2 regions of the Sphaerisporangium sp. NPDC088356 genome follow, and region 1 is predicted to be linked to the other one. Evidence: predicted binding sites of a transcription regulator. Region 1 holds the regulator's gene; the other holds the start of a gene.
What was found. Region 1 encodes HrcA, which represses chaperone genes, less so after heat shock. Its sites were predicted from a motif close to TTGGCACTCTCNNNNNGAGAGTGCCAA; they were not measured.
Positions count from the first base shown of each region.

Region 1 (7,705 bases):
GTGTTTCTTATCTCCCCCGAGGGCGCTTGGCGCCCTTGATGGCATGAGGCTCGGCGGTCGCTAGGTCGTAGCGGCTGTAGGCGTCGACGATGTCGCTCACCAGCTTGTGCCGCACGACGTCCGCGCTCGTCAGCCTGCTGAAATGGATGTCCGGAATGCCCTCCAGGATATCCTGGACGACCTTCAGACCGCTCTCCGTGCCGCCGGGGAGGTCGATCTGGGTGACGTCACCGGTCACGACGATCTTGGCGCCGAACCCCAGGCGGGTGAGGAACATCTTCATCTGCTCGGGCGAGGTGTTCTGCGCCTCGTCGAGGATGATGAACGCGTCGTTGAGCGTGCGCCCGCGCATGTAGGCGAGCGGCGCCACCTCGATCGTGCCCGCCGCCATCAGGCGCGGGATCGAGTCGGGGTCGAGCATGTCGTGGAGCGCGTCGTAGAGCGGGCGCAGGTAGGGGTCGATCTTCTCGTACAGCGTGCCGGGCAGGAAGCCCAGCCGCTCCCCCGCCTCGACCGCCGGCCGGGTCAGGATGATGCGGTTGACGTCCTTGTTCTGGAGGGCCTTCACCGCCTTGGCCATCGCCAGATAGGTCTTGCCCGTGCCCGCGGGGCCGATGCCGAACACGATCGTGTGCTTGTCGATCGCGTCGACGTACCGCTTCTGGTTGACCGTCTTCGGGCGGATCGTGCGCCCCCGCGCCGACAGGATGTCGAGCGAGAGCACGTCGGCGGGGCGGGCGGAGCTCATGCGGAGCATGGCGATGCTCCGCTCCACCGCGTCGCCGGTGAGCTGCGCGCCGGACCGGACGAGCTCCACCATCTCCTCGAAGAGCCGCACCAGGAGACTGCTCTCCTCGGGGCTTCCGCTGATGGTGATCTCGTTGCCGCGGACGTGGACGTCGGCGCGAAAGGAGGCCTCGATGACCCGCAGCAGCTCGTCACGGGAGCCGAGAAGGCTCACCATGGGGTACTGGTCGGGTATGACCACCTTGGCCTGCGTGCGTGAGGGGCCCTTGGTGCGCGGCGGTTCGCTGGTCTGCGCGCCGTTCGGCGCGCTGCGGGATTCGTGTGACTCGGACATGGGCGGCCCTGCGGCCTGCTCGCCTCCCGGCCTGGTGTACTTGTCTGTCGCGCTCGCTGGGATGACCGTACAGCCTGGCATCCGGCCCGACCGCGCCGCTGGCTAAGCCCATCGTATCCGGGCGGGGCTCAGCCCGGAGGCCAGTGCATGGCCCTGCCGCCGAGCACGTGGCCGTGCACGTGGAAGACCGTCTGACCGGCCTGCGGGCCGGTGTTGAACACCAGGCGGTAGCCGTCGCCGGCCACTCCTTCCTGGACGGCGACCGCGTGGGCCGTCTTGAGCACCTCGTCGGCGAGCCCGTCGTCGGCCGCGGCGAGCACCGCGGCGTTCTCGTAGTGATCCTTGGGGATCACCAGCACGTGGGTCGGGGCCTGCGGGTTCACGTCGCGGAAGGCCACCGTGCGGTCGGTCTCGTAGACGATCGCAGCCGGGATCTCCTTGGCCACGATCTTGCAGAACAGGCAGTCTGTCACGCCCAAAGGGTAGTCACCTCTGTTGCCAATCGGTAATACCGAGGAGGTGCCGTCGAAAGATCCTCGGGGCTAGGGTTGGTGTGCGACACTTCAGCGTCAGAAAGCGGTCAGTGTCGGCGAGGCCACCGGCGAGGACACAACTGGGTCATGCCCCCTAAAGAACCGGCAGAGAGTAAACCCTCTGGGAAGGCCGTGCGTCCAACAGATGTGACCACCGAGACCCTCGTGGCCGAAAGGTCGCTGGGGGCGGTGCCCGTCGGATGGGACGCCGACATGGCCGTTACGGCGCTTTACAGCGCCCACTATCGGTCGCTCGTGCGTCTCGCCATGCTGTTGGTGCGCGATACCGCCACCGCGGAGGAAGTCGTGCAGGACGCGTTCGTCGCCCTCCATGGGGCGTGGCGCCGTCTGCGCGACACCGACAAGGCACTCGCCTACCTGCGCCAGTCGGTCGTGAACCGATCGCGCTCAGTGCTCCGTCATCGTGCCGTCGTGGAGAAGTACGCCCCCAAGGGCCTCCCCGACGCGCCGAGCGCGGAGAACGGAGCCATAGGAGAGCTTGAGCGGTCCGCCGTGATCGAGGCGCTCCGCGGGCTCCCCACCAGGCAGCGCGAGGCGTTGGTGCTGCGGTACTACGGCGACCTCTCGGAGGCGGAGATCGCCAGCGCCATGGGCATCAGCAAGGGTGCGGTGAAGAGCCACACAGCCCGCGGCATGGCCGCCTTACGCACCGTACTGGAGCAATTGTCATGACCGAGTCCCCCGACGAGTACGGCGAGGTCCTCAGCCGTGTCTTGCGCGCGGAGGCGGATTCTGTCGTGCCCTCCGCAGAAGGACTGCAGATCATCCGCACCCGCATCGACCAGCGGGGCCTGCGGGGTGTCTTTTGGTGGCGAGCCGCCGCGTCGGCGTGCGGTGCCGTCCTGGTGGCCGCCACGGTCGTGATGATCGTGCCACCACTTCGCGAGCACATCAGCACGGACCAGCGCATCACCCAGGTGCAGTACGACACCTCGCCGCCTGACGAGTCGAGCACGCGCAGGCCCTGGACCGGCGTCCAGCCCTCGGCCGGCGGCACCCAGCGCGCCGCGCAAAGCCCCAGCGGCACCACGACGCCGCTCATGACGCCGACGCCGGCCCCGACGAGCTCTCCGGGCAACGACTGCGCCGTCCCGGTGCCGACGACGGTGGACGAGCCGGAGCCGGAGCGGCCCTGCCCCTCGGGCACGGGCGACTCCCAGCCGGAGGGGACCACCAAGCCGGCGCCCCCCAGTTCGAGGCCCCCCACCCCCACGCCGACGAAGACCACCGCCAAGCCGACCGCCAAGCCGACCGCCAAGCCGACCACGAAGCCGACGGCGGACCCGACCCCGGACCCTTGCCAGACGTGCTCTCCCACGCCCACGGATCCGCCGCCGCCCACGATGACTCCGCAGATGACGACGGACACCGAGTCGGCGGCGCCCCAGAACTAGGCGCTCTCCGAAAGGCCGGACTCCAAGGAGTCCGGCCTTTCGGCGTGTCACCAACGAGCCGGGCGGTTCCGGACAGGGCCGAGCCGCACGAAATCAGGTCACCGGACAGGAAGCCGGGTCACCAGCGGCCGGAGCGGGTGAGCAGAACCGCGGCGGCGGCCACACCGGCCGTGGAGGTGCGCAGCACGGTGGGGCCCAGCAGGGCCGTCGTGGCGCCCGCCTCCCTGAACCGCTCGACCTCCTCGCCGGTGATCCCGCCTTCGGGGCCGACCACCGTCACGATGTCGCCGGCCGCCGGAAGCTCAAGGTGGGACAGCGGCTCGGCGGCCTCCTCGTGGAGCACGGCCGCGACCGCCGCGCCCCGCAGCAGAGCCGCCACCTCGGCCGTCGTGGCCTGCTCCGTGACCTCCGGCAGGTGGAACCGCCGGGCCTGCTTGCCGGCCTCCCTCGCGGTGGAGCGCCAGCGGGCCAGCGCCTTGCCCGCGCGTTCGCCCTTCCACTGGGTGACGCACCGGGCGGCGGCCCAGGGGACGATGACGTCGACCCCGGCCTCGGTCATCATCTCGACCGCAAGCTCGCCCCTGTCGCCCTTGGGCAGGCCCTGGACGACCACCAGGCGCGGGGCCGGCGCGGGCACCATGTGGCGGCCGAGCACCTCCAACCGGAGCGAGTCCCTGCCGACGTCTCTCACGACGCACTCGGCGACCGCGCCCTTGCCGTCGGTCAGGTCGACGCGCTCGCCGGCGCGCAACCTTCGCACGGTGGCGGCGTGCCGCCCCTCGGGGCCGGAAAGGACGATCTCCTGACCGGACAGGTCGTCGGCGAGGAAGACGGGGACGCTCACCCGCAAACCTTAGCCACGCGCGCGCGAACTCCGCGAACCACGGGGCCCATGCCGGTGAAGCGTCCCCCTGGGGTCAGCGACCGTTGAAGGCGTCCCTGAGGCGGGAGAAGAAGCCCTGCTGCCCGGGGGCGAACTTGCCGGGCGGGCGCTCCTCTCCGCGCAGCTTGGACAGCTCCTTGAGGAGCTCCTCCTGGGCCGGGTCGAGGCGCGTGGGCGTCTCCACGTTCACGTGGATCAGCAGGTCGCCGCGGCCGGTCTCGTTGAGCCGCTGGATGCCGCGCCCGTACAGCGGGAGGACGTGACCGGCCTGGGTGCCCGGCCGCACGTCGATCTCCTCGGCGCCGTCGAGCGTCTCCACGGTCAGGATCGTGCCGAGCGCCGCCGCCGTCATCGGGATCTGCACCGTGCAGTGCAGGTCGTCGCCACGTCGCTCGAAGATCTCGTGAGGCCGCTCGACGATCTCCAGGAACAGGTCTCCGGGCGGGCCGCCGCCGGGGCCGACCTCGCCCTCTCCGGCGAGCTGGATGTGGGTGCCGTCCTCGACGCCGGCCGGGATGCGCACCTTGATCGTGCGGCGGGTGCGAACCCGCCCGTCGCCGGAGCACTCCTGGCAGGGATGCTGGATGATCGAGCCGAACCCGCCGCACTGCGGACAGGGGCGGGCGGTCATGACCTGGCCGAGGAACGACCGGGTGACCTGGGAGATCTCGCCGCGGCCATGGCACATGTCGCAGGTGTCGGGGTGGGTGCCGGACGCGGCGCCCGACCCCTGGCAGACCTCGCAGAGCACGGCGGTGTCGACCACCAGCTCGCGCGTGGTGCCGAACGCGGACTCCGCCAGGTCGAGCTCTACGCGGATCGTCGCGTTGCGCCCGCGCCTCGCCCGGGACCGGGGCCCGCGAGACCCGCCGCCGCCGCCGAAGAAGGCGTCCATGATGTCGCTGAACGGGAAGCCCGCGCCGAAACCGGCCGCGCCGGCTCCCGGCCCGCCGCCACCGCCGCCGAAGGGATCGGCTCCGAGATCGAACATCTGGCGCTTGTTCGGGTCCGACAGGACCTCGTACGCCTGGTTGATCTCCTTGAAGCGCTCCTGCGTCTCGGGATCGGGGTTGATGTCGGGATGAAGCTCGCGCGCGAGGCGGCGATACGCCTTCTTGATCTCATCCTGGCCGGCGTCACGGCGGACCCCGAGGATGCCGTAATAGTCGCGGGCCACCTAGGACCCCGCCAGGATCTGGCCGACATAGCGTGCCACTGCGCGCACCGCTCCCATAGTCACCGGGTAGTCCATTCGCGTCGGGCCCAGCACTCCGAGCCGAGCCAGTTCATTGTCGCCCGAACCGTATCCGGCGGCGACGATCGAGGTGCCGTGTAGCCCGGAGTAAGGATTCTCCGAGCCGATCCGCACGGTGAGCGCGGCCGAGTCGCTCGCCTCGCCGAGCAGCCGCATGAGCACGACCTGCTCCTCCAGCGCCTCCAGGACCTCGCGCAGGCCGACGCTGAAGTCGCCGGCGAGGTTGGCGGCCCCGGCGAAGACGATCTTCTCGTCATGCCGGTCGACCAGGGTCTCCAGGAGAACGGACAGGATCGTGGTCGCCACCGGCCGGTCCTCCTCGGGAAGCCGGTCGTGCAGATCGGCCACCGTCTCGGGCACCCGGTTGAGGCGGCATCCGTCGAGGCAGGCGTTGAGCACCGCCCGCAGATGCGCGATCCGGTCGTCCTCCACCACATCGGGAAGGTCGACGACTCGCTGCTCGACCCGCCCGGTGTTGGTGATCAGCACCAGCATGATCCGCCGCTCGGCCAGCGGCACGAGCTCGACGTGCCGGACCGTGGAACGGATCAGCGATGGATACTGCACCACGGCGACCTGCCGAGTCAACTGCGCGAGCAGCCGCACCGTGCGGGTGACGACGTCGTCGAGGTCGACGGCGCCCGCGAGGAAGGTCTCGATCGCCCGGCGCTCGGCGCCGGACAGCGGCTTGATCTGGGACAGCCGGTCGACGAACAACCGGTAACCCTTGTCGGTGGGCACGCGGCCCGCGCTGGTGTGGGGCTGCGTGATGTAACCCTGCTCCTCGAGCACGGCCATGTCGTTGCGCACGGTGGCCGGAGAGACGCCCAAATTGTGCCGCTCCGCGAGCGCTTTCGACCCGACCGGCTCGTTGGTGGACACGTAGTCCTCGACAACGGCGCGCAGAACTGCGAGCTTACGCTCATCGAGCAACGTGCTCACCTCCCTGCCCTGCGTTCGTGCCTGCATAAACGGCTGGTCTGGCACTCTGTGTTCCCGAGTGCCAAGTGTACGGCTCCGGCCGACAGGGTGCGATAACCCATCCTCAGGACCTCACCCGGTCAGCGACAAGTCGCTTGCTATCGGGCGGCAAGTCGGCCCGCCCAGACTCGGGCTTCATGAGTGAGAACGCCCCTCGGCTGAACGACGCGACCACCAGGCTCCCGCGTCCCAACTCCCCTGGCGAGCATGCTTCCCTGGCAGGCCCGCCGCCCGGAGCGTGATCTTTGCTAGCGTGCCCAGTTATGCGGGACTACGGACGGGACGTTCTGGCCGGAGACTGGCGGAGGCCGCTACGCGGGAAGATCCCGCAGGTCGCCGCCGAGCCCGACCTCGTGGTGGAGGACGCGGAAGGCGGCTTCTGCGGGGCGGTGGTGGCCTGTGACAAGGAGGCCGTCACGCTGGAGGACCGGTTCGGGCGGCGACGGGTGTTCCCGCTCGCGCCCGCCGCGTTCCTCCTCGACGGCAAGCCGGTGACGCTCGTGCGCCCGGCTCCGGCCACGGCCAAGGGCCCGGCGCGCAGCGCGTCCGGCTCGATCGCCGTGGGCGGGCTGCGGGCGCGCGTCGCGCGGGAGAGCCGCATCTACGTCGAGGGCGTGCACGACGCGTCCCTGGTGGAGAAGATCTGGGGCCACGACCTGCGCGTGGAGGGTGTCGTCGTCGAGTACCTCGAAGGCGTCGACGACCTCCCGGCGATCGTGGAGGAGTTCGGGCCCGGTCCGGGGCGGCGCCTCGGGGTACTGGTCGACCACCTGGTGCCCGGGTCGAAGGAGAGCCGTATCGCTGCCCAGGTGTCCTCGCCGGGGGTGCTCGTCGTCGGGCACCCGTTCGTGGACATCTGGCAGGCGGTCAAGCCCTCCGCCGTGGGCATCCCGGCCTGGCCGGCGGTCCCGCGCGGGGTGCCGTGGAAGGAGGGCGTGATCGACGCCCTCGGCTGGCGGCTGGAGCCTGCGGACGCCTGGCGGCGCATCCTCGGCTCCGTCCACACGTTCACCGACCTGGAGCCGGAGCTTCTCGGCCGCGTCGAGGAACTGATCGACTTCGTGACCACCGAGGAGCAAGCATGAGCGAGACCCCGCAGGACCGCCTCCCCGACGACTTACCCAGCGACCGGGACCCCGAGCACGGCCGGCCCGGCTACGGGCAGCCGGAGTACGGGCAACCCGGCCAGGGGCAGCCGCCGTACGAGTCGTCTGGGTACGGGCAGCCAGGGTACGGGCAATCCGCTTACGGGCAGCCCGGTCATGGGCAACCCGGGTACGGGCAACCCGGGTACGGGCAGACGGGGTACGGGCAGGTGCCCTATGGGGCGCAGCCGCATGTGCCGGGCCGGTATGGGCCGCGCCCGGGGACCGACGACACGACGCTGTCGATGCTGGCCCACCTGCTCGGCCTGCTCACCTCGTTCATGGGCCCGCTGATCTTGTATCTGGTCAAGAAAGACGAGTCCCCCTACGTCCGCGACCAGTCGGCCGAGGCGCTCAACTTCCAGCTCACGCTGTTCATCGCCTACGCGGTGTGCTTCGTACTGGCCTTCTT
Region 1 is NZ_JBFBIK010000054.1:18,313-26,017, reverse strand. Features, by position in the region: gene AB0O34_RS20775 (PhoH family protein) at 8-964, opposite strand; gene AB0O34_RS20770 (histidine triad nucleotide-binding protein) at 1,210-1,560, opposite strand; gene AB0O34_RS20765 (SigE family RNA polymerase sigma factor) at 1,828-2,307, shown strand; gene AB0O34_RS20760 (hypothetical protein) at 2,304-3,029, shown strand; gene AB0O34_RS20755 (16S rRNA (uracil(1498)-N(3))-methyltransferase) at 3,148-3,873, opposite strand; gene dnaJ (molecular chaperone DnaJ) at 3,947-5,089, opposite strand; gene hrcA (heat-inducible transcriptional repressor HrcA) at 5,090-6,100, opposite strand; gene AB0O34_RS20740 (DUF3097 domain-containing protein) at 6,412-7,233, shown strand; gene AB0O34_RS20735 (DUF4870 domain-containing protein) at 7,230-7,705, shown strand, end outside.

Region 2 (7,705 bases), on a different contig from region 1:
GCCGGTAATCGGCCTGGTTTCCGCGGTGGCCCGGAAGAGTGGGGCCCGGGGTCGCGTTCCCCGGGCCCCGCCGCGCTAGGAGCGCTTCCAGAACGACGGCCGGTGGCCGTGCCGGGCGTCCTGAACGGGGCCCGTCGTGCCGCCGATCAGCTCGGCCAGCACCTTGGTCGCACGGAGCCACAGGCCGTCCACGTCCGCGCCCGGCGTCTCGCACGCCGACAGCTCGCGGGCCAGGACCGACAGCTCGTTCTCGCCGCCGCCGACGTACGCCGCGAGGGCCGCCAGGCGGCTGCCCAGGTCGGCCAGGTAGAGCCGCCGCTCGTGGGCGGGAAGCGACTCCTGCGCCCGCAGCCGCGCGAGCTCCTCCACCAGCTGCGGCCGTACCAGGTCGGGCGAGTGGGGAACCGGCGGCGCGGGCGGCGCCATCTTCGCGCTGGACGCGCGGGCGAAGCCACGCGAGGCACGGGGAGCCGGGAACGGCGCCGGAGCGCCGGGCATGCCCCCGCCGCCGGGGCCCAGAGGCCCGCCGTCCTGCGCGCCGAGACCGAAGATCGCCGGTGCGGCGTCCGCGGTGAACGCGACCGGGGCGGCGGCCATCATCGGAGCGCCGGTGATCGGGGACGGCACGTCCCAGCCGCTCGGCATCTCCACCGGCTGGATGACCCGGTGCCTCGGACCGCCCTCGGCGACGACGCGCGTGTCCACCGCGACGAAGGCGGTGAACCGGCACAGCACCCCGTGCCGCAGGGAGGTCTCGACGATCTCCCGCTCCAGGCCGTGCTCGCCGGTGGCGTAGCGGTCCTCCAGGCGGCGCAGGTGCGCCCGCGCCCAGATGGCCCTGGCGGCGTCCCCCTCGGCGGGCGCGCCCTCCAGCCGCCGCTCCCACGGCTGCCCGTCGGCGGCCAGGCCGTGCACGGTCACCGACCCGCGAGCGGGGCCGCGGAACCTCCCCGACACGGTCAGGGGCACGCCGGAGTACAGCGAGCCGAGATGGGTGACGGTGCCCGGCAGCACGTCGAGCCCGTCGGCCTTGAGCGACAGGCCGGTGACCAGCGGGGAGCCGATCCTGCGGTGGATGTGCTCCATCGCCTCGTCCAGGCGGTCCTCCGACTCCACCAGCTCGCAGCGGCCCGAGCCGAGGCCCGCGAGCCTGCCGAGGAAACCGGCGTTGACGGCCCGGTCGATGCCGACGGTGTGGACGCGCACGGCCGCGAGCCGCGTGCCGAGGCGTTCGAGGATCTGGTCCTCGTTGCCGACCTGCCCGTCGGTGACCAGGACGAGCACCCGCTCCCTGGTGGAGTCGTCCAGCAGGCCGAGCCCCTGCTCCATGGGTTCTAGGATCTCGGTGCCGCCCCGCGCCTCCAGCCGGGCGAGGTGCTCGACCGCGCGGTAGCGGTTGCGGTCGGTCGCGGGGACGAGCCCGGCGTCGAGCCTTTCGGGCCGTTCGACGACGCTGTCGAACGACAGCACCGCGAACCGGTCGGCCGAGGTCAGCGTGTCGACGATGCGCGCCGCCGCGCGCCGGGCGGCGACCATCTTCCAGCCGGTCATGCTGCCGGAGCGGTCGAGGAGCAGCGCCACGTCCCTCGGCCGCCGCGCCGCCTGGTCGTCCGGGGCGGGTGGCAGCACGGTGAGGGTGAAGGTGCCGTCGCCGTCGGCGGCTTCCCTGCCGGCGCCGCCGGTCGCTTCCTGGCCGGCGCCGCCGGTCGCCCCCCGGCCGTCGCCGGCGGTCCGCTCGCGGTCCGGTACGAGCGTGAGCGAGCTGGAGGCGGTGAAGTCCAGGCGCAGCACGAAGTCACGGTCGAGCCACTCGCCCGGCTGGAGCCGGACGACGCCGTCCTCCTCGGTGACCGCGTGCAGGCTGGACCGCATCTCCCGCAGGTCGAGCCCGCCCGGATCCACCCGGGCCGTGAGCGACAGCCGCACCGGGTTGGGGAAACCGGGAAGCAGCACCGGGGGAGTGATCCGCGAGGCGTCCGGCACGGCGTCGGTGTCGGGGACCACGCCGTCCCCCGCCGAGCGGTCGTCGAGCGGGGTGCCCGGGATGTAGCGGGGAGCGACGACGAGCGGGAAGCGGAAGGTCGCGGCGCCGTCCTCGTACGGGAGAGGCTGGCTGAGCGTCAGCCGCACCGTCACCCGCTCGCCGGGGACGATGTTGCCGACCCGCATGGTGAAGACGTCCGGGCGCTCCTCCTCGGCGATGGCGGCCCGCCGTCCCTCGGAGATGGCCTGGTCGTAGTCCTGCCTGGCCTGGCCGCGCTCCTTCAGCACGCCCTCGACCACCCGGCCGTCCGCCTCCATGCGGAAGGCGGTCACCGCCGCCCGGTCGGGAAGCGGGAAGACGTACGTCGCCTCCAGCGGGACGTCATACGGGTTGTGAAATCCCTGGGCGACCTCCACGCCACAGGTGAGGGCGGTGATCCGCGCGTCCACCTCGACACTCTCCAGCGGGAGGTTCCCCTTGCCGGTCCGCAGCGCGCCCAGCCCCGCGTCGGGCAGCGGGGAGTACTCACCGGGCTTCAACGCGGTGATCTGAACAGTCATGTTTGCATCCCTTCGGACGGGGATCGGTCGAGGTCGTGGTGGATGGGGTGGATGACGGCGGAGCCGGACAGGCCGCGGTCGCGCAGCACGGTGAGCAGGGGCGCGGCGGCCTCCTGGAGCGCGGCGACGTCGCCGGGGGAGGGCGCCGGCCCGTCGAGCAGCAGCGTGACCCCCGGCGCGAGCCGTACGCCGTGCACGAGCCCGGCCGGACGCGGGCCGGGAGGGGGGCCGCCGCCGGGGGCATCGGGCAGGCTCACCGGCACGGCGCCGTCGGCGAGGGCCGGCACCGCCTCGGCGGCGGGTCGCGCCCAGAAGCGGGGGCGGGCGGCCGGAGGCCCGGGGTTTCCGTCGAACCCCGCCGGGGGATGGGGGGAGCCCTCGGCGTCCGCGCCGCCGGGCGCGGGCCCGGCGGCGGTGGGAATGCTCGCGATGGCTTCGAGGGTGGTGTCGGTCGCACCCGCCAGCTCGGCCTGGATCTCGGCGATGGAACGCCCGTCGGCCTGCCGGCGCTTGACCGCGATCAGCTGGAGGAGGTGGCGCCTGCCGTACAGCGCGACCCTGCCCCGGCGGGTCAGCGGCGGGTCGACCAGGCCGATCGTCGTGTACCAGCGGATGAGCCGCTCGTTGGGCACGTCGCGAACCCGGCCGTTGGGCCGCTGCGGCGTGGGGCGCAGCGTGGTCGCCGCCCGCTCCGCCAGCTCGCCGATGGTCCAGGTGTCACTCATACCTCGATACTGACACTGCAATCATGACAGTGTCAACGTTTAGGACGACTCAGACCGGATACGGCGTTCTACGTAAGACGCCATAGACGACTCTTGAGGGGGAGAAACTTCATGGCCCAGATCACCAGCCCTCTGTCGGGCGACAATCAGAAGATCACCGGTGAGGCCCTTCAGGGTGCCCTCATCGATCTGCTCGACCTTTCGCTGGTGGGCAAGCAGGCCCACTGGAACCTGATCGGGCGCAACTTCCGGTCGCTGCACCTGCAGCTGGACGAGATCGTCAGCATCGCGCGCAACCGCGCCGACGACGCGGCGGAGCGCGCGGTGGCTCTCGGGATCAACCCGGACGGGCGCGCGGCGACCATCGCGCGCGATACCCAGATACACGCGCTCGACGCGGGCTACATCGAGGACGGGAAGGTGGTCGCGGCCTTCACCGACATCCTCGGGGCGATGATCTCGCGCATGCGCGAGCGCGTGAACACCACGGAGGAGGCCGATCCGGTCACGCAGGATCTCCTCATCGAGATCACCCAGGACCTGGAGAAGCAGCACTGGATGATCCAGGCGCAGCGCTGAGCGGCCGGCGGCGGCCAAGGGCCGGAGCCGTGAGCTCCGGCACCGGAGGAGCACGTCAGAGCAGATCGCGTGCGAGGTGGGCGATCGAGGGCCGGGCGGACAGCAGGGCGCGCAGAGCGTCCCAGCGGGCCGTCCCGGCCCTTGTGTTTCTCAGCAGCCCGGCCTCGATGAGACAGGCCGCCCAGTCGTCTTCCGCGCGGGCCGCCGCGCGCTCCAGCCTTTCGAGCACCGTCTGACCGGCACCGGCACCCTGACCGGCACGGCGTGGCCCGCCCGGCTCTGAGGAGGTCTCCGGCCACGCGTGTACCACGCTGTCCGCGTCCCGTGCCAGCAGGGAGAGCAGGTGCGGCCAGCGGATCGTCAGCACCGCGAGCTTCGCCACCTCCTCGTCGCTCGCCCGCGCCGCGCCGGCCAGGGCCCGCCGGTAGGTGACGAACGAGTAGAACCGGAACACGTTGACATACCTCTTGAGCTCGCGGGGATTGCTCAGCGTGAGCGCGGGAAGGGCCCGCTCGATGGCGGCGTACGCGTTCTGGTCGCTGTAGAGCTCGTCGTAGACGCGGTCGGCGGCGAGCCGCGCGGCGGCCGACAGCCCGCCGATGGCGTCGTCGAAGCCCGCCCACCCCGGTGGCGCGGGTGAGGCGGCCACGGGCGGGGTCCGGAACGTCCTGCGGTCGGCGAAGCGCTCCCGCTCGCCCCTGGCCGCCCGGTGATCGGCGAGGTGCTCGCGCTCGCCGCCGGGTGCCCGGGGACGGCGAGGAGCGCGCGTCCGGCCGTTCTCCGGCGCCCGGCCGCACGGGGTGCCCACCGTCTCCTGGACCCTGCGCGCGACCGCGTCGAGGTCGTCCGCGGTCGGGCCCTGCGCCCTGATGGCCGCCTCGAGCCGGTCGACCAGCTCCGGATCGGGCTGCGGGGACGGCGCGGGCCCTCCACGGCCCTCGCCGCCGTCCCGCGCGCCCGGCCCCCCGCCGTACGGCGCCGCCGGAACGTCGAGCAGGGTGCGGAGGAAGGCGGGCACGCGCTCGCCGTCGTCCAGTAAGGGCACGCTGAGCGGGAGCTGCACGATCTTCTCCAGGAACCGCCACCCGAGGCCCGAGCGCTCCTCCATGGCCGAGGGCAGCGTGCGGGCGAGGTCGCGGTAGGCCACCTCGACGTGCGCCGCCACCACCTCGGGCTCCATGGCCAGCACGAACACGCAGTTGGGGAACTCCCCGGCGAGGAACAGGTTCACGGCCTCGATGACCTGTGCGACCGTACCGGGCGAGCACCTGTCGAGGTCGTCCACGAACACCACCAGGGGACGCTTCTCGGTGGCCACCATGCCGAGCACGCTGCGCATGTCGGTCTGCACCAGGTGCAGGAAGCCGGTCCTGGACCGGTAGCCGGGGTCGGGCGTCAGCTCCTTGACCAGCTCGGGTGACACGCCGAGCAGGTCCGGCTGGCGGACCAGCTCACGGAACGCGGTGTCCGCCGACTCGCCGAGGAACCGCGCCAGCCGTACGGCCGTCGCGGCCAGCAGGATCAGCGAGCCACCTGACCCGACCGCCGCCGCCGTGCCGCGCAGGAAGGAGCCCAGCGCGGGCATCAGGGCCCCGGCGGCCAGCGCGGCGGCGCAGAACAGCAGGGTGGCGCAGAACGCCAGGGCCACCGGCAGCAGGCGCGTGGCGGCCAGCCGGTAGGCCCGCCCGCGCACCGCCTCCCTGTCGATCCGCGACAGGTTGAGCGTCAGCCAGAAGCGCTCGCGCTCGCTCCGGGGCAGGCGGCCGGTGACCTGGGTGATGATCTCGTGGGCCAGCCCCGCCCAGACCTGCTCGCCGCTCTGGTACATCCACGGGTTGAACCAGACGGTCGGCCGCCAGTCCGCGTGCCGCAGCGGCAGCTCGCCGGGCACCGCGTACTCCGCGCAGCCGTGCTCGGGGACCTTGGAACGCGCGAGGACCTCCGCGTTGGTCACCTCCTCCGGCGTCCCGCGCAGCCGGTTGAGGTGGATGTCGGCGGGCCGGTCCTCGGCGGCGCCGGGGTCCAGCAGGTCCTGCACCATGCGCATCAGCGAGGTCTTGCCCGCCCCCCAGGGCCCCTTGATGCCGATGGTCAGCGGGGGCCGGGTGTCGGGATGGCGGACGAACGCCGCGACGGCCTCGGCGTGGACCCGGTGGCCGAGCCGGTCGTGAATGGTCCACCGGTCGCCGGTCAGCCGGGTGCGGGGCTGCACGGTGCGGCGGGTGGCGCGCCACCGGCGCAGCAGGCCGGAGACCCGCGACAGCTCCTTGGGGTCCAGCCGGCCGGCGAGGGCACGGCGGATCGCGGGGTCGGCGAACGGCCTGCCCTTCCCGAGCAGACCCCACGCCGCGAGATCGCGCACCGCCTCGCCCGAGGGGGTGTCCTCGGTGAGCAGCTCGGCGACCTCGGGCGTGAGCGGCTCGTCCTCGGCCAGCAGGGTCGCCCGGCGCAGCAGCCGCCTGGCGTCCTCGCCCAGGTGGACCTCGTAGATCCTGCTCACCAGCTCGGCGGCCGAGACGGGGGGCACGGCGTCGCCCGCGACGGCGAGGCGGGCGAGCGCGGCGCCGAACGCGGCGCCGAGATCGTGTACGGACTCCCGCGTGGACGCGACGCCGATCAGCTCGCCCTCCCCGTAGGTGAGCAGGTAGGGCCGCCGGTCGGCGCCGAGGTCCGCGCACCGCTCCTCCGCGTACCGGTAGAGGTCGCCGACCGAGACGGTGCCGTCGCGGTCGAGGTCCGCCTCGCCCGACAGGATGCCGTCGGCCAGGATTCCGGTGAGGGAGACCGTCCGGCCGGGCCGTTCCCCCGGCATGGTCGCGCTGGTGGTGAGCGCGGCGGCGGCGGCCACGGGCTCGCCCCTGATCCGCAGGCGGCCCACGGTCTCGTGGGGCTGGTCGGGGTTCGCCGTGATGAGCCATCCGAAGTCGACCACCAGCAGCAGCGCCGCGCCGTCCGACCGCTCGACCCGGCGGGCGAACTCGCCCATCAGCGCGCCGAACTCGCGCCGCCCCCAGCCAGACTCGGTGGACCAGCGGACGAGCAGCAGGTCGCCGGGCTCGACGGCGTCCAGGAACGCGCCGACGCGCCGGTGGTCGCCCGCGTCGCCGTCGGCGGTCTCGACCGCGTACCCCTGGGCGGTGAGGGCGTGGACCAGCCTGCGGTCGGCCCCGCCCCCCGGCCCGCTCTCGCGGTCCAGGAAGACCAGGGCCTTGCGCGTCCTGATCGCCGGAGCGGGCGGCGCGGAAACGATCATCGAGGTCATCGGCGGGCTCCCATGGCCGGGGCGGCGGGCTCTGCGCCCCTTGACCGCCGGGCCGTGCTGACGCCTTTCCGATGCCGTGCTGGTAAGGGGCTCGCTCGATGCTCGCAGACGCCGGGCCGGTCCCGGGCGCGCCGTGAACGGGCGAGACCGGCGCTTTGCCCTGCCTTTCCCGCCCTGGTGCTCAGAGGTCGCGGGACCAGGTCTGCATCGTGATCTCGGTGCCCCAGTCGCGTTCGGTGTGCTGCTCGCCGAGCCGGAAGCCCGCCCGCTCGTAGATGCGCCGCGCGGCGGCCAGCACGTCGACCGTGATCAGGATGACGCGCTGGTACCCGGCCCTCCTGGCGAACGCGAGGCACTCCTCGACGAGCCGGCCGCCCACTCCCATGCCCCGCGTGGACGGCTCGACCAGGAGCAGCCGGAGCTGGGCCGTGCGGTCGTCCTTCCTGACGCAGAAGACCGAGCCGGCGGGCTCGCCGCCGACCTCGGCGATCCAGCCCGCCTCGCGCTTCGGGTCGTGGTCTCGGACGTAGTCGGCGACGATGCGGGCGGTCATGGCCTCGAAGGTCTCGTCCCAGCCGTACTCCTCGGCGTACAG
Region 2 is NZ_JBFBIK010000059.1:4,949-12,653, reverse strand. Features, by position in the region: gene AB0O34_RS21705 (VIT domain-containing protein) at 76-2,544, opposite strand; gene AB0O34_RS21700 (MerR family transcriptional regulator) at 2,541-3,269, opposite strand; gene AB0O34_RS21695 (DNA starvation/stationary phase protection protein) at 3,381-3,848, shown strand; gene AB0O34_RS21690 (P-loop NTPase fold protein) at 3,904-7,110, opposite strand; gene AB0O34_RS21685 (helix-turn-helix domain-containing GNAT family N-acetyltransferase) at 7,292-7,705, opposite strand, start outside.
Region 2: AB0O34_RS21695 (DNA starvation/stationary phase protection protein) is a predicted target of HrcA. The motif match lies at 3,279-3,305, and genes of this name have one in related genera.